One region of the Allobosea sp. 01N443 genome, then DNA from elsewhere that is predicted to be linked to it. Evidence: predicted binding sites of a transcription regulator. Region 1 holds the regulator's gene; each other region holds the start of a gene.
The links. The regulator PhoB, encoded in region 1, activates phosphate uptake and scavenging genes when phosphate is short. The targets are predictions, from matches to a motif close to TGTCATNNANCTGTCAT.

Region 1 (10,420 bases):
GGGCTTTTTTGCAGGCTTAGCCTTGGCGGTCGTGTCGGAGCTTTTCGGCATGGCGGCAATATGGGGCGAAACCGGGCGGAGCGCGAGGGGTACGCCGTCGCAGCAGGCGGATAACTGACAGCAGGTGACAGGAGTACACCGTGGCAGGAGAAGCCGGATTGAAGCGGTCCCGGGGGTGGGCGCGATGCAAGTCCGGCTTTCATCGCGCGCCGGCGCATATCGAGACGGAGCGAGGCTTATCCGCGGGACTTGGTCTTGCCGCAGCCGCCGGACATGTTGAGGGTCACGGCTGCGCGAATGAGAGCCTTCAATGCCCCTTCGTCAATCGTCTCACCCTCGTGGATGTCGATGGCCCGCCTGGTGTTGCCATCCAGACTGGAATTGAAGAGGCCCGATGGGTCGTCGAGTGAGGCCCCCTTGGCAAAGGTCATTTTGACGACGCTCTTGTAGGTCTCCCCAGTGCAGATCAATCCGTCGTGGGACCACACCGGAACCCCTCGCCATTTCCACTCCTCTACCACCTCAGGATCGGCTTGCCTGATCCATACGCGGAGCTGGGAGAGCATCTTGCCTCGCCAGTCGCCCAGCTCGGTGATCCGCTCGTCGATCATCCGAGACGGGGAGTTTTCGTTCTGGGACTCGCTCTGGCTCATGATCTTCCCTTCTCTCCGGAACTCTCGCTTCTGGGATCGGGCCAACCGTCTGCTCGAGATCGCAGCGCAACCTCTCGAAGAGGCTGGGCCGGCCGGTAAACGTCTTGGAGAGCACGGTGTGTCTGCACGGATCACAACGCATAACTCTCTGGCTATTGATCTGCATTCATAATCATTGGGCTATACGTCAGTCAATCGAAGCCTGCGCGCGCAACGATCGCCGTCGGGTCTCGCAACTCAGGATCAAGGTGGCCGCGACGGACGGCCCGACGCAAGCGCGGCGCTCTTCCGGCATCGGCTGCCCCCTTGGGAACGGGACTGCGCTCGTGATCGGGGGCCAGGGGCAGCGCGCGATGGCTCTGCTCTTGATGGTGCGGCCGGACACGGGGGTGTAGACTGTTCGGGTCTTGTCTTCGGCAGTGCCTGATCCCCATCTCCAAGTGATCGCCGCTTCAGATTCCAGCATCGGGTTGGCGCTGCATCGCAAGCAGTCGTGAGGACGTAACACTGAAAGCTGTGGTCCGGTTCGCCGGATGTGCCGAGATCAATAGGAGGAGGCCAGAATGACTCGCGCCTTCGTCAAGGAAGCAGAGGAAAGAGGGACCCTGGACGAGCTGCCGGACCGGCCAGTCTCGCCTCACCCGAACCTCGTGACGCCTGAGGGGCTCGCACAGATCGAGGCCCAGCTGGCGCGCTGGCATGACGAACACGCGGCGGCGCTGGCCGGAGGCGACCGCACCGAGATCGCTCAGACGCGGCGCGAGTTCCGCTACTGGGCGGCGCGGCGCGCCAGCGCCAAGCTGGCCCCTGCGCAGGAAAGGCACGACATCGTCCGCTTCGGCTCGACAGTGACGATCCGCCGGGCCGATGGGCGCGAGCAGAACTGGCGGCTGGTCGGCGAGGACGAGGCCGATCCGGCACACGGAACGCTGCCCTATGTCGCGCCGTTGGCGAGCGCGCTGATGGGCAAGGGCATTGGCGAGAGCGTCAGCATCGGCACTGAGGCGGTCGAGATCATCGCGATCTCCTGAGGCGATCGTTCAGCTATCCGCGAGCCAGGCCTGAATCCCTGCTGCAGCTGCGACTCCGGTCGCGAAACAGGCCTGCAGCAGATAGCCGCCGGTCGGCGCCTCCCAATCCAGCATCTCGCCTGCGACAAAGGTACCGGGCAAGCGTTTCAGCATGAAGCCTTCCTCGACCTCGGCCGCGGCGACGCCACCGGCGGTGGAGATCGCCCGCTCGATCGGTCTGAGACCGGTGAGCACCAGAGGCGCGGCCTTGATCAGTGCGGCCAGCCTCTCCGCGTCTTCGGGGAGTGGCCCCTTCGCCGCTTCGCGCAGCAGCGCAATCGCGGATGGAGCAAGACCTGCAGCCTTGCGCAGATGATTGCTCAGCGTCACGCCCTTGCGACGATGCGCGAGGCGCTGGACCAGCAGTGCCGCCTCGTGATCGGGCCTCAGATCGATGGTGATGACCGCCCTGCCCTCGCGCAGGATCGTCTCGCGAATCGGGGCAGAGAGTGCATAGACCGCGCCGCCTTCCAGACCCGTCGCATCGATCATCGCCTCGCCGGGCACGGATTGGCCGCCGAAGCTCAGGACGATGCGCTTCAACGGTACTCCGGCAAAACGCTCTCGCATGGTCTGGGACCAATCGACCGTGAAACCGCCATTGGCCGGGCGCAGCGGCGCGATCGCAACGCCGCGCGCCGCCAACAAGGGTGCCCAGCCACCATCCGAACCCAGCCGTGGCCAGCTCGCACCGCCGAGCGCGAGCAGCGTCGCGTCGGGCCGCGCCTCGACATCGGCGCCATCGCGGCTCCGGAACGTCAGAGCTCCCGCTTCGCTCCAGCCGGTCCAGCGCTGCCCAGGCGCGAAGGCGACGCCGAGACCATCGAGCCGGCGCAGCCATGCCCGCAGCAGGGGCGAGGCCTTCATGGCGCGCGGGAAGACGCGGCCGCTGCTGCCGACGAACGTGTCCTGCCCGAGCGCATCGGCCCAGTCGCGCAGGGATTGTGGCGGGAAGGCGCGAATGGCCGGCTCCAGCCAGGCTTGCGCATCGCGATAGCGGGGCAGGAACCTGTCGAGCGGTTCGGAATGGGTAAGGTTCAATCCGCCGCGCCCGGCCAGCAGGAATTTGCGGGCCGGCGAGGGCATGCGATCGTAGATCGTGACGGTGTCCCCGGCTGCCGCAAGGCGCTCGGCCGCGATCAGCCCGGAGGGCCCTGCTCCAATAATGGCGACGTGATGTGTGGGCATCGGTCCGGCTTGCCGTCAGCGCGCCCTGCGGTCAAGGGTAATCCCGCCCCGAAGGCCATCGACAGGGACGAACCATGCCGACCATCGCCGCCTATTTCGGCGCAGCCATTCTCGAAATCGCCGGCTGTTTCGCGTTCTGGGGCTGGCTCCGGCTCGACAAGCCCATCTGGTGGCTCGTACCCGGACTGTTTTCGCTCGCCCTGTTCGYCTGGCTGCTGACGCTGGCGGAGAGCGAAGCCGCCGGACGGGCCTATGCCGCCTATGGCGGCGTCTACATCGTCAGTTCGCTCGCCTGGCTCTGGGCCGTGGAAGGCTTTCGCCCCGACCGCTGGGACATTATCGGTGGGCTGATCTGCCTCGCCGGCGCGGCGATTATTATCGCAGGGCCGCGCTAGGGTATCGGCCCGAAAGGTGGATTGCGGTTTTCGGGAAGGCCGATGCAACCATAGACGGTTAGATCGTCGGGCGGATTCGATATCCGGCCCGATGATCCAAGTCCCCGATGATCCAAGTCTCAGCTCCGCGCAAAGGTCTCGTCGAAGGCATAGCCGGCACCGCGCACGGTCCGCAGCGGGTCCTTGGCGTTGTCAGGAGTGATCGCCTTGCGCAGCCGGCCGACATGGACGTCGACGGTGCGCTCGTCGATATAGACGTCGCGGCCCCAGACCGCGTCGAGCAGCTGGGCCCGGGAATAGACCCGCCCCGGCGCCTGCATCAGGAATTCGAGCAGGCGGAACTCGGTCGGGCCGAGATGCAGCTCGCTGCCTGAGCGGCGGACACGGCGGGTGGTGCGGTCGAGTTCGAGATCGCCGGCGGCCAACAGGCCGGCGACATGACCCGGCTTGGCGCGGCGTAGCAACGCCTGGATGCGGGCGATCAGCTCGGGCAGCGAGAACGGCTTGACGACATAGTCGTCGGCCCCGGTGGCGAGGCCGCGCACACGCTCGGTTTCCTCGCCGCGGGCGGTGAGCATGATGATCGGCACCCGCTCGGTATCGCGACGGGTCCGCAGCCTCCGGCAGAGCTCGATGCCGGAAAGGCCCGGCAGCATCCAGTCGAGCAGCACGAGGTCCGGCGTATGATCGCGCAGATGCAGCTCGGCATCGTCGCCACGCGCGACGCTGTCGACCTCGAAGCCCTCGGCTTCGAGATTGTAGCGCAGCAACAGGGTCAGCGGCTCTTCGTCCTCAACGATCAGGATGCGTGCAGGCATGTCTCACTCGGTCCCAAAGGTGTCGGGCGCCGGTCACTCACCGGTGGCGGCGTCCAGAAGGATATTGGTCGTGTCGAGCTTCGGGCGGGCTGCGTCCAAGGCTTCGCCCGTGACGAGATAGTGGATCGTCTCGGCGATGTTGGTGGTGTGGTCGCCGATGCGCTCGACATTCTTGGCGCAGAACAGGAGATGCGTGCAGAAGGTGATGTTGCGCGGGTCTTCCATCATATAGGTGAGCAGCTCGCGGAAGAGCGAGGTATAGAGCGCGTCGATCTCATCGTCGCGGCGCCAGACCTCCATGGCCTTCTGCTCGTTGCTGACGGCGTAAGCGTCGAGCACGTCCTTGAGCTGGGCCTGAACCAGGCGGCTCATATGCTCGAGGCCGACGACCGCGCGCGACGGCGGCTGGAACTGGCCGGAGATGGCGACCGCGCGCTTGGCGATATTCTTGGCGAGATCGCCGACACGCTCGATATCGGCGGCGATGCGGATGGCGGAGATCAGCTCGCGCAGGTCGTTGGCGAGCGGCTGGCGCCGGGCGATGGTGAGCACCGCCTTCTCCTCTACCTCGCGCTGCAGATTGTCGAGGCGCTGGTCGGCGCTGATGACCTTCTGTGCCAGCCCGGTGTCGCGGCGCACCAGGGCGACTGTCGAATCGCCGAGCATGCGCTCCGACATGCCCCCCATCTCGGCCAGGCTGCGGCGGATCCCCTCGAGATCGGCATCATATGAGCGGACGATGTGATCAGTCATCGCGGCGTATCCTTTGTCGGCAAAGCAGTTGGAAGGCTGGGCGCCGGTTCAGCCGAAGCGGCCGGTGACGTAGTCCTGCGTCTGCTTCTTGTGCGGGTTCATGAAGATGGTGTTGGTGGCGTCGAATTCGATCACCTCACCGAGATACATGAAGGCGGTGTACTGCGAGATACGCGCCGCCTGCTGCATGTTGTGGGTGACGATGACGATGGTGAAGTCGGTCTTGAGCTGCTCGAGCAGGTCCTCGATCTTGCCGGTCGAGATCGGATCGAGCGCCGAGGTCGGCTCGTCGAACAGGATGACTTCCGGCTTCTGGGCAATGGTCCGCGCAATGCAGAGGCGCTGCTGCTGGCCGCCGGACAGGCCCATGCCGGAGGTCTTCAGCTTGTCCTTGACCTCGTCCCAGAGCGCGGAACGGCGCAGCGCACCCTCGACGCGGTCATCGAGCTCGGATTTCGGTGGCTTCTCGTAGAGGCGGATGCCGAATGCGACATTGTCGTAGATCGACATCGGGAAGGGCGTCGGCTTCTGGAACACCATGCCGACGCGCGAGCGCAGCTCGTTCACATCGATATCGTTGCTGATGACGTTGCGGCCGTCGAGCAGGATCTCGCCGGTGGCGCGCTGCTCGGGATAAAGCGAGTAGATCCGGTTGAAAATGCGCAGCAGGGTCGACTTGCCGCAGCCCGACGGTCCGATCAGGGCCGTGACATGGCGGTCCCGGAAGTCGAGATTGATGTTCTTCAGCGCCTTGTGCTCGCCGTAGTAGAAATCGAGGTTCTTGACCGCGATCCGGACGGGGGCCTCGGCATCAAGCGCTTGCGGGCTCAGTTCCAGCGTCGAAAGCATCGACTTGTTCCTTCAGATCGAACGCGACGAGGGTTTAAGGCCGTTCATTTGCCGCCCCGCACGATACGGCGGGCGATAAGCGAGAGGCACAGGATCGAGACGGTGATGATCAGCGAACCGGCCCAGGCGAGTTGCTGCCAGTTCTCATAGGGGGCGGAGGCGAACTGGTAGATCGTCACCGGCAGGTTGGAGACGCCGCCGACGAGGCTGGGCGAGAACCAGAAATTGTTGTTCAGCGCAGTGAAGATCAGCGGCGCCGTCTCGCCGGCGATGCGCGCCAGGGCCAGCAGGATACCGGTGACCATGCCGGATTTCGCCGCCCGCCAGGTCACGCTGGTGATGACGACCGAAGGCGGGGCGCCGAGCGCAGCACCGGCTTCACGCAACGAGCTCGGCACGAGGCGCAGCATGTCCTCGGTGGTGCGCACGATCACCGGGATCGCGATGATGCCCAGCGCCACGCCGCCGGCCCAGCCGGAATAGCCGCGGAATGGCTCGACCAGGATGACGTAGACGAAGAGGCCGATCAGGATCGACGGCGCCGAGAGCAGGATGTCGTTGATGAAACGGATCAGGTCCGCGAGCTTGGAGCCCTTGCCGTATTCGGCAAGGTAGGTGCCGGCGAGCACGCCCACCGGCGTCGCCACGGCGATGCCGAGGAAGGTCAGCACGATCGAGCCGACAATGGCGTTGGCAAGGCCGCCCCCCTCGCTGCCGGGACCGGGCGTCACCTGGGTGAAGGTCGCGACGGAGAGCCCGCCGATCCCCTTCACGAGCAGCATGCCGAGAATCCAGAACAGCACGAAGATGGCGAGAAGGGTGAAGCTGGTGGCGATGATCTTCATCGCCCGATCCGCGGTGCGGCGCGCGGGGCGGACGCGGCCCCAGACCTGATGAGGCGTCGTTGCGGGCGGGGTGACGGCGCTGTTCATGGCCAGGCTCCGCTCAGAAGGACTTGACGCGCGCGACAAGGATACGCGCGATCACGAGGACGACGAAGGTGACGAAGAAGAGGATGCAGCCGAGCGCGATCAGCGCGTTGAGCTGCAGGCCCATCGCCTCGTTGAATTCGTTGGCGATGCGCGAGGCAATGGTCGAGCCGGGGTCCATGATCGAGGCCGAAAGCCGGTTGGCATTGCCGACGACGAAGGTCACCGCCATGGTCTCGCCAAGCGCGCGGCCAAGACCGAGCATGATCGCGCCGATGATCGAGACGCCGGCCTGCGGCACCAGCACATGGCGCACGACCTCCCAGGTCGTGGCGCCGATGCCATAGGCGCTCTCACGCAGCACGGACGGGATCTGCTCCAGCATGTCGCGGGTGATCGAGGCGATGAAGGGGATGATCATGAAGGCGAGGATGATGCCGGCCGTCAGGATGCCGAGCCCCGAGGGCGAGCGCGAATACAGCACGGTGCCGACCAGCGGAATGCCTTCGACGATGTTCGAGACCGGGATCTGCACATAGGCCGCGAAGAGCGGCACGAAAACGAAGAGACCCCACATGCCGTAAATGATCGAGGGCACGGCGGCGAGCAGCTCGATCGTCGTCGAGACCGGGCGCTTGAACCAGGGCGGCGCGAGCTGGGTGAGGTAGACGGCGATGCCGAGCGAGAGCGGCACGCCAAGGACCAGCGCGATCAGCGCGGTCGACAAGGTGCCTACGATGGCAGGCCAGGCGCCATACTGCTCGTTCTGGGTGTCCCAGACGCTGGACGTGATGAAACCAAGGCCGAATTCGCGGAAGGCGGGCCAGCCGCCGATGATCATCGAGGCGATGATGCCCGCGAGCAGCACCAGCACGAAGAGCGCGGCGGCCCGGCTGGCATTGCGGAAGACAATGTCGAAGGTGCCCTTTGGAGTGCGGCGAATGGCGGGCGCGCCGGGCGCGGCCATCTGGTCTGTCACGGCAGCCATCCGTGGTTACTCCGGTCGCATAAGAAGCACGAGGAAACGGGTCTCACAAAGTCGAACGCGAGGCGGGAACAACCCGCCTCGCGTCATAGCATGGATCAGAAGATCGGCTTGCCAGCCGGGTCGGTGGCGCCCTTCCAGGCGGCGCGGACCTGATCCTTGACGTTGGCCGGGAGCGGCACGTAGTCGAGATCGAGCGCGAGCTTGTCGCCGTTCTTGAAGGCCCAGTCGACGAATTTCAGCGCGGACTGCACCTCTTCGGGCTTCTCCGGCTTGGCATGGACGAGCAGGAAGGTGGCGGAGGTGATCGGCCAGGCCTGGGCGCCCTTCTGGTTGTTCAACGAGATGCCGAAGCCGGGAGCCTCGTTCCAGTTCGCATTGGCGGCAGCGGCCTGGAAGGACTTGTCGTCCGGAGCCGGGAACTGGCCGTCGGCGTTCTCGACCAGCGCATGGGCCAGTTTGTTCTGCTTGGCATAGGCGTACTCGACATAGCCGATCGAGTTCGCGACCTGCTTGACGGAGGCCGAGACGCCCTCATTGCCCTTGCCGCCGATGCCGACCGGCCACTGCACGGCCGTGTTGGTGCCGATCTTCGACTTCCAGTCCGGCGAAACGCGCGAGAGATAGTCGGTGAAGACGAAGGTCGTGCCCGAGCCGTCCGAACGATAGACCGGGTTGATGTTGGCGTCAGGCAGGGTCAGGCCGGCATTGATGGCGACGATCTTGGGATCGTTCCACTTCTTGATGGTGCCCTGATAGATGTCGGCGATGATCGCGCCGGTGAGCTTCAGCTTGCCCGGCTCGACGCCGGCAATGTTGACGGCCGGAACGACGCCACCCATGACGGTCGGGAACTGGATCAGGCCGTCCTTGGTCAGGTCCTCGCCCTTGAGCGGGGCATCGGTCGCGCCGAACGCAACCGTCTTGGCCTTGATCTGCCGGATACCGCCGCCTGAGCCGATCGACTGATAGTTGAGACCGATATTGGTCTCCTTCTTATAAGCTTCAGCCCATTTCGAGTAGATCGGGAAAGGGAAGGTCGCGCCCGCGCCGGTAATGTCGGCGGCCTGGGCAACGCCGGCCAAGCCGATCGTCGCAGCCGCGAGAATGAGAATTTTGCGCATTAGAGGAGTCCTCGTCTGGGTCGCAGTCTTTAGCAGCCCCGCTAGAACACCTTCCATGTGACAGACAGATGACAGACCGTCACGTTCGCCGTCACATTGGTCAGGACGGGCTCCGCATCATCGCGCCGAGGCGCGGCAGGATCGCCTTGAAGAGGGCGCCCTTGCCGTACTCGCTCTCGATGGTGAGACGGCCGCGATGGCGTAACACGATGTGCTTGACGATGGCGAGACCAAGGCCCGTGCCGCCGGCCTCGCGGCTCGCGGCCGTGTCGACACGATAGAAGCGTTCGGTGAGGCGGGGCAGATGCTCGGGCGGGATGCCTGGCCCGTCGTCACGAACGCTGACGCTGGCTTCGCTCGCGCCCTCGACCACATTGATTGCAACCACGCCGCCCTCACGGCCATATTTGATGGCGTTCTCGACGAGGTTCTCCATCAGCCGCAGCAACTCGTCGCGGTCCCCCGCGACTTGGACCGGCTGGGTCGGCGTCTCGAGCTTCAACGCCACCTTGCGCTCGCGTGCCATCAGGGTGAGCGAGTCGACGATCTCGCGCGAAATCGCGGAGAGATCGACAGGCGTGTCCGGCGCGAGATGGGCGCGCAGCTCGATGCGCGAGAGCGAAAGCAGATCGTCGACCAACCGCGCCATGCGCAGACCCTGTTCGCGCATGATGGCGAGAAAGCGGTCGCGCGCGCCGGTATCGTTGCGCGCCGGTCCCTGCAGGGTCTCGACGAAGCCGAGAAGGGAGGCGAGCGGCGTGCGCAGTTCGTGGCTGGCATTCGCCACGAAATCGACGCGCATGCGTTCCGTGACGCGCAGCTCACTCAGATCCTCGAAGGTCAGCACCACGGGATTACGCCAGACGCCGCCGGTCAAAGCTGCGATGTGGATGCGGAATGTGCGCTCGACCGGCACGCGCTCGACCAACTCGATGACCCGGCGCCCTCCACGGCGCGAAACCTGCTCGATCGCGTCGATCAGGTCGGGGTCGCGCAGGACGAGCGTGAGCGACTGGCCGCGTTCGAGCGCCGGAATGAGCGCGCGCATCGCTGGGCTCAGTGCCTGCGCCACCCCTTGCGCATCGAGCAGCACCACGGCGGAACCCAGCGCCTCGATCAGCGCTGCAGTGGCCGGCGCGTGGGGATCGACGACATCGACCATGTGAACATGCCTATCAGGAGGAAGCTGGCGCCCTCATAGGGGCTGGCACGCGCTCTGCCAATCGCTCCGGGCGAGATGCCCCCCGCACTTGCGAGGCCCCCCACAGCGCGCGGCGACACTGGGCGAAATCCACGCCATCCAGGATCTCAGCAGGAACGAAGCGCGCTTGGGTGGTCACTATCGGCGACGCGCCGGGCGCCGCGGAGGCCGAGGCTGTCTCGACCATGATCGGAATTGCGACCGGCCGCTCTCGCTCAGATCAAGAATGTATTTTCAGCCAATTATCATCGTTTTATTGAGACAACATCGGACTTGGAAAGGCTACTGATAATGATGCTCAATCGATGTAACGATGACCATCGGCATGGCCAGCCATCTTTTGGCCTTCTACGGACACTATTCGGACATGGAACTGGTCAGCCAGACCAAGAATTTGGTGGCTTGAGCCTTCCATTCTCCCTAGTCTTGTTGAGTCTTTTATGCGTCATTTTATC
Region 2 (3,570 bases), on a different contig from region 1:
GAACAGGCCGGAGACAAAATAGGCGATAGCCGAGATCAGTCCTGCCATCGGCATCGTCACGATCCAGGCGAAGACGATGCCGCGAGCCACCCCCCATCGCACGGCCGTCACGCGCCGGGCGGCGCCGACACCGATGATCGCGCCTGTGATCGTATGCGTCGTCGAGACGGGGATGCCGAGATAGGTCGCCATGAACAGCGTGATCGCGCCGCCCGTCTCCGCGCAGAAACCCTGCTGGGGTGAAAGCCGGGTGATCTTCGAGCCCATGGTGTGAACGATCCGCCAACCTCCACAGAGCGTGCCGAATGCCATGGCCGCCTGGCAGGAGATGACGACCCAGAACGGCACCGAGAACGTCTCGCCCATCATGCCATGCGAGAACAGCAGCACCGCAATGATGCCCATCGTCTTCTGCGCATCATTCGCCCCGTGTCCGAGCGAGTAGAGCGAAGCCGAAACGAACTGCAGCAGCCGGAAGGTGCTGTCGACCTTGATAGGGGCCACGCGCAGGAACACCCAGGAGACGATCAGGACGAGGACCAGCGCCAGGGCGAAGCCGATGGCCGGAGACATGAAAATCGCGACGAAGGTCTTGCCGAGCCCCCACCAGACGATCGACGAGAAGCCAGCCTTGCTCAGCCCGGCCCCGACCAGTCCGCCGATCAGTGCATGCGACGAACTCGACGGAATGCCTGCAATCCAGGTGACGACATTCCAGACGATGGCGCCGGTCAGGGCACCGAAGATGACACGGTCATCGACGATGGCGGTCTGGACAATGCCGGACCCGACGGTCTCGGCGACATGCAGGCCGAAGAACAGGAACGCGATGAAATTGAAGAAGGCAGCCCAGAACACCGCCCAGCGCGGCGCCAGAACCCTGGTCGAGACGATGGTCGCGATCGAATTGGCCGCATCGTGAAGTCCGTTCAGGAAATCGAACAGAAGCGCGACCGCGATCAGGAAGACCAGGGCAAAGGCGACGCTTGAGAAATCCACCGGGCCAACCGCCTAGAGATGTTCGAGGACGATACGGCTGACGCGCTTGGCGACATCCTCGAAACGGTCCACCACCTTCTCGAGATGGTCGTAGATCTCTGCGCCGACGATGAAACCCATCGTGTCCGAAGTCTGGTGCGCCTTGAACAACGCCTTCAGGCCCTGGTCGTGCAGTTCGTCGGATCGCTCCTCGATGGCCCGGATATCCTTGGCGAGTGCGCCGATCGAAATCGCATGTTTCTTGATGTCGCGCAGCATCGGCAGCAGCACGACGACGCGCTCGGACGCCTGGACGATGACCGCCCCGAGTTCCTTCATGCAGGGCTCGAAGCTCGTAACCTCGAACAGCGTGATCGCCTTTACGGTCTTCTGCATCTGGTCGATGGCATCGTCCATCGAACCGATCAGCTCCTCGATATCGCCACGGTCGAAGGGCGTGATGAAGGTGCGGCCGACTTCCAGCATTACCTCCGCGGCGATCTCGTCAGCGCGATTTTCCTGGAAAAGCACCTCGGTGCAACCTGCCTCCACCGGGGTTTCGCCCCTGAGGAGGCCGTTCAGGGCCGCGGCACCTGCCACCAATGTCCTGGAATGGCTCTCGAACAGGTCGAAGAACTTGGGCTCCTTGGGCAGGAGCTTCTGAAACCAGCCGAGCATCGGCGCCTCGTTATGTCATCGATCCGTCACAATCGCGATAAGCGGTTGGTATATCGCTGTAAAGCGGCATGCGCGATCGCACGGGGCGTAATCCCGAGGGCGGCCGTCGCTAGGTGATTGAGAGGGAAATGGTGGGCCGGGCCGGATTCGAACCGGCACCGGCGCTGTTATGAGCAGCGAGCTCTAACCGTTGAGCTACCGGCCCGCTCTTCGCCTAACACCCTCGCCTTCTGTCCCGCAAGACCCCAGGCAGCCCCCGCAACTGAAACGGCCCCGCTGCGTCTCGCGAGCGGGGCCGTTAGCAATGGTTGGATGCAGTGGATCGCTCAGGCCGCCCGGGCGACCGACGCCCCGCCGTGCCCGGCGACGTGTCCCTCGCGGAACTGGAAGCGCCCGATATGTTCGGTCAGCGCGCGGGTCTGCTCATCCGTCAGTGCGAGCGCGGCATTCGTCTCCTCGACCAGCGCAGCATTCTGATGCGCCATCGTGCCGATGCCGTCGATCTCGTTGTTGATGGCGGAAACGTCGCTTGCCTGGCTCCGCGCCGTTTGCGAGATGCCGTTCATCAGTCCGGAGAGATCGTTGACCGAGGACACAATACTTTCGAACATCGCCGAGGTCTCCTCGACGAGGCCGACACCGACCGCGACATCGCCATGCGCGGCCTCGACCAGGCGCTTGACGTCGTTCGAGGCATCCGCCGAGCGCTTCGCGAGACTGCGCACCTCGGCCGCGACGACCGCGAAACCGCGGCCGCTGTCGCCGGCGCGCGCCGCCTCCACTGCCGCATTGAGCGCAAGCAGGTTGGTCTGGAAGGCGATCTCGTCGATCATCGAGATGACTTCCGAGATCTTGTCCGACGACGCGCGGATGCGGCGCATCGCGTCCAGCGCCGAGGCGACGACCTTTTCGCCCTGCTGGGCACGCTGCTCGGCGCTCTCGGCCATGCCCATGGCTTGCGAGGCCTCGTCGGCCGTCTTCTTCACGGTGCCCGCGAAGGCGCCGAGCTGATTGGTCGCCATCGAGACAGCGTTGCTTTCTTCCGTCGTACGCTCGGCGAGGTCGGTGACACCATCGAGAATCTCGCTGGTCGCACTGCGCACGGCCGAAACCGTATCCGAAAGACGCGCGAGCGTGCTTTCAAACTCTTCGGCGAGGCCGTTGGCGCCGTCCTTGAGCTCGGCGAAAGCGCCGTGATAGCTGCCCTCGACCCGGGTCGAGAGCTGGCCAGCCGACAGTTCGGCCAGCACTTCGCAGGTTTCCGAAAGCCCGGCCTGGACGGTTTCGAGCAGGGCATTGACGGAACCCGCAAGCGCGTTGAGCTCGGCATCTGCGAAGCTTGCCGAGACGCGGCGGCTGAAGTCGCCGGCGGCCGCGGCCTCGACCACCTGGCCGAAGGCCTCCCCCAGCTCCTGCATCATCTCACGGCGGCGCCGCTGCGCCAGGGCCTCGTCCTCGATCTTCGCAGCTTCGGCGGCTCGCAGCGCCAAGGCATTGTCGCGGAACAGCAGCACGCTGCGCGCAATGTCCGAGATCTCGTCATTGCCCTTGGTCTCGACGGTTGCGTCCAGCTGCCCATCGGCAATGGCCCGTGTCGCCGTCCACAGCTTGTTGAGACGGCCGACGATCATCGGGCGGACATAGAAGAGCGAGAGCGCCAGCGCGACGAGCAGCGAGCCGAGACCGATTGCGCCGAGCCACCACTTGCTGTCCTCGATCAGGTTGCCGGTCGACGTGCCCGCCGAATGCGCCTCGTCACGAGCCGCCTTGACCAGCGTCTCGACCTCGCGGCGCACCACTTCGGCCGCGCGATTGAGGTCCGACAGGCCGGCGCGGATTGCGCCCTGAGTCACGATGTCGCGGTCGCGCACGTCGAAAAGGCCGCTGCTTCCTTCGGCGACGTTGAGGATCGCA
Region 3 (3,113 bases), on a different contig from region 1:
GCGGATATCGATCGGCGCACGATCGGCCAGTGCGGCGCCTTCCGACACGGCCTGCTCGCCAAAGCTCGCTGAGAAAGCAGGCCAAAGCCACTCAGGCACATCGGCGCGGACCCAGCCCGGTGCGTCGTCGAGATCGAAGGTGATCAGCCGGGTCGCCTCCTCGCGCGTCAGCGGCGCGGGCGCGTGGTTCTCGCCCGAGCACAGTTCGGCGATCTCTTCCATCCGGAGTTCGCGCAGGCCGGCGAGCATGCCGAGAACCATCGCGCGCGAGGTCTCCTCGCCCATGGCGAAGGCCGAGGAGGAGCGGCGGCGGAGCGCGTCATAGACCAGGGTCGCAATTGCGGCACGATCCTTCGACCCGGCAAAGCGCCGCGACAGACCCCAATCCTTCAGGGCGTCGGATGCCGGCCGGCGACGCTGTATGATATCGTMCAGCACCTCGATGGCGGCGCTGRTGCGGGCGGCAGGGGTCATTGCGTCGTTCCGTCTGGTGCCGGCGTGTGCGGCATAATCTCGGCGCTGTGGTGTCATATAGACGAGGCAGGGGCAACAACGTCTCGACCGGATACTTGAGGCGAAGGCATGTCCCGGACATTCCGTCCCGGTTGAGCAGACGTTCTGCTCCGCCGCTCACGGGCGCTCATGACCTGGCCACCACTCCGGCCGATCTTGCGGCACTCTCCCCGAATGCCGCAATCCGCATGGCGAGCCGGGCTTCCCGGGCTTACGGTCCTCATCGCAGGATGATCCGGCAACCGAGGCTGGTTGCGCTTGCTGCGTCCAGCTTGAAAATCGACGTATTACCATGTGAAGCCGTCTGCTTGACGAAGCGTCGTCGTCAGCGGCACACCGGGGGCGATCGCTCCGATCAAGTGGAAACCACGCCATGCAGCGCTTTTGCCGAATCACGCTTGCCGGTCTTCTTGCCCTGGCCCTCACGGCCTGCGCCACAACACCGCCGCCAGACCTGACGCCGCCCCCGCAGAAGCGCCTCGACGCCAAGACGACGCTCGAAAACAAGCGCTGAGCCCGCAGCCGATCACAAGCGTCGCTCTGGCTTGGCCGGGCGACGCTTCTGCCGGGCCTCTCGATCGTCGTCCGTCAGGACGCGCCACGATACAGACCGGACGGGCAGCGCCCCCGCGCCTCGCCACAAAGTTGTCCTTGCGGCACAAGACCACTTCACGGAGCTGTCATATCGTCTGATCATGGTCGCGCGCTCTTGCCGCGATCAGGGAACAGATCCGATGAAACAGACGCTACTTTCGGCCACGATGCTGGCCGCCCTTGCCTGCGGCGGCGTTGCTGCCACATCGCCCGCCTTCGCCCAACCCGTGCCGACCCTCGATGGGAAGAAGCCCCTCATCGTCGGTCACCGCGGCGCCAGCGGCCACAGGCCCGAGCACACGCTCGAATCCTACAAGCTGGCGATCGAACAGGGCGCCGATTTCATCGAGCCGGATCTTGTCGCGACCAAGGACGGCGTACTCGTCGCACGGCACGAGCCGATGCTGAGCGGCACCACGGACGTTTCGGAGCGACCGGAATTCGCTGCTCGCAAGACTGTCAGGAAGGTCGACGGTGTCGACACCAATGACTGGTTCGCCGGGGATTTCACCCTCGCGGAGATCAAGACGCTGCGCGCCAAGCAGGCGATGCCCGATCGCGACCAGTCGCATAATGGCAAGTTCCCGATCCCGACGCTGCAGGAGATCATCGATCTCGCCAAGGCCGAAAGCACCCGGACCGGCCGCACCATCGGCATCTATMCCGAGACCAAGCACCCGATCTTTCATGCCGCGATCGGGCTGCCGCTCGAGGACCGCCTGCTCGATCAGTTGAAGGCGGCCGGCTGGACCGAAAAGTCCTCGCCCGTGATCATCCAGAGCTTCGAGACGGCCAATCTCAAATATCTGCGCGGCAAGACGCAACTGCGCCTCGTCCAGCTCGTCGATGCCGATGACGTCGACAAGGATGGCGGCATCGTGCTGGCCGCGCCCTTCGACAAGCCCTACGATTTCGTCGTCACCGGCGACAAGCGCACCTTCAAGGACCTGGTCACGGCCGACGGGCTGAAGGAGATCAAGACCTATGCCGACGGCGTCGGACCGTGGAAGCCCTATATCCTCGCCGGCAAGCAGACGATCGGCGAGGACGGCAAGCCGAAGGATCTGAACGGCGACGGCAAGATCGACGAGCAGGATCGGGTGCTGATCGCGCCGACCAATGTCGTCAAGGACGCGCATGCGGCCGGACTCTTCGTCCATACCTGGACGTTCCGCAGCGAGCCGAAGCGGCTAACCTCGAATTTCAAGAGCGATCCCGCTGCCGAGTACAAGGCCTTCTTCGATCTCGGCATCGACGGGCTGTTCTCGGACTTCCCCGATGCCGCCGTGAAGGCCCGCGACGCCAAATAAGCCAGCCCCAACGATCAGCAGCCCGCCCCGGATCACCAGGGCGGGCTTTCTCTTGCACATTTCAGCGGGAGATCAATCGCAGACCCGCGTCGTACGCCTGATCTCGCCACGCGGCGTTTCCTCGATGGTCCTCACGGTGCGGCAATCGCCGCGCCAGCTGCTGCGCTCCCAGCGGGCGCGATCGCGCATGCGCTCTTCGCGGCGGATTTCGCGGTCGATGGCGCGCTCGCGCGGCGAGCGTGGATCGACCGAGACGCCGCCCGGTCCAATGTTGATCGACTGGGCATAGGCGCCGCTCGTCGCAAGCAGGACAGCAGTCATCGTCGGAATGATGAATCTCATGATGCGTTCCTCCATTCTGCAGGCAAGAACGGGGTACATCCCGAATTGTTCCGGAATTTGATCGCGCCGATAGTGGAGAGATACGGGGGGCTATCTCTATCTATGCCTGTTGGATCAATCGCCATGGCAGCGTCCACTATGGCAGACGACGCTCGGTCCTCGCTCTAACCTTGACGCAGTTGCGGCGCGCCGAGGGTTCGGCGCGCCGCATGGTTCAAGTCTTGCCCGGCCTCAGTGCAGGATCTGGCTGAGGAAGAGCTTGGTGCGTTCGTGCTGCGGGTTCTTGAAGAACTCGTTGGGCTCGTTCATCTCAACGACCTGGCCGGCATCCATGAAGATGACGCGGTCGGCGAC

Region 2: AC1DRP_RS24580 (DUF47 domain-containing protein) is a predicted target of PhoB. The motif match lies at 1,670-1,686, and genes of this name have one in related genera.
Region 3: AC1DRP_RS21705 (glycerophosphodiester phosphodiesterase) is a predicted target of PhoB. The motif match lies at 1,181-1,197, and genes of this name have one in related genera.

Annotation. Positions count from the first base shown of each region.
Region 1 is NZ_JBFTRC010000002.1:32,112-42,531, forward strand. Features, by position in the region: gene uvrB (excinuclease ABC subunit UvrB) at 1-51, opposite strand, end outside; gene AC1DRP_RS01150 (DUF1801 domain-containing protein) at 237-653, opposite strand; gene greA (transcription elongation factor GreA) at 1,217-1,684, shown strand; gene AC1DRP_RS01160 (TIGR03862 family flavoprotein) at 1,694-2,911, opposite strand; gene AC1DRP_RS01165 (YnfA family protein) at 2,986-3,306, shown strand; gene phoB (phosphate regulon transcriptional regulator PhoB) at 3,426-4,124, opposite strand; gene phoU (phosphate signaling complex protein PhoU) at 4,158-4,877, opposite strand; gene pstB (phosphate ABC transporter ATP-binding protein PstB) at 4,926-5,726, opposite strand; gene pstA (phosphate ABC transporter permease PstA) at 5,771-6,658, opposite strand; gene pstC (phosphate ABC transporter permease subunit PstC) at 6,672-7,643, opposite strand; gene pstS (phosphate ABC transporter substrate-binding protein PstS) at 7,739-8,764, opposite strand; gene AC1DRP_RS01200 (ATP-binding protein) at 8,865-9,926, opposite strand.
Region 2 is NZ_JBFTRC010000123.1:1,258-4,827, reverse strand. Features, by position in the region: gene AC1DRP_RS24585 (inorganic phosphate transporter) at 1-999, opposite strand, end outside; gene AC1DRP_RS24580 (DUF47 domain-containing protein) at 1,012-1,656, opposite strand; tRNA gene AC1DRP_RS24575 (tRNA-Ile) at 1,786-1,861, opposite strand; gene AC1DRP_RS24570 (methyl-accepting chemotaxis protein) at 1,983-3,570, opposite strand, start outside.
Region 3 is NZ_JBFTRC010000096.1:203-3,315, forward strand. Features, by position in the region: partial or broken gene AC1DRP_RS21695 (RsmB/NOP family class I SAM-dependent RNA methyltransferase) at 1-474, opposite strand, end outside; gene AC1DRP_RS21700 (hypothetical protein) at 887-1,027, shown strand; gene AC1DRP_RS21705 (glycerophosphodiester phosphodiesterase) at 1,248-2,417, shown strand; gene AC1DRP_RS21710 (hypothetical protein) at 2,490-2,759, opposite strand; gene AC1DRP_RS21715 (amino acid ABC transporter ATP-binding protein) at 2,991-3,113, opposite strand, start outside.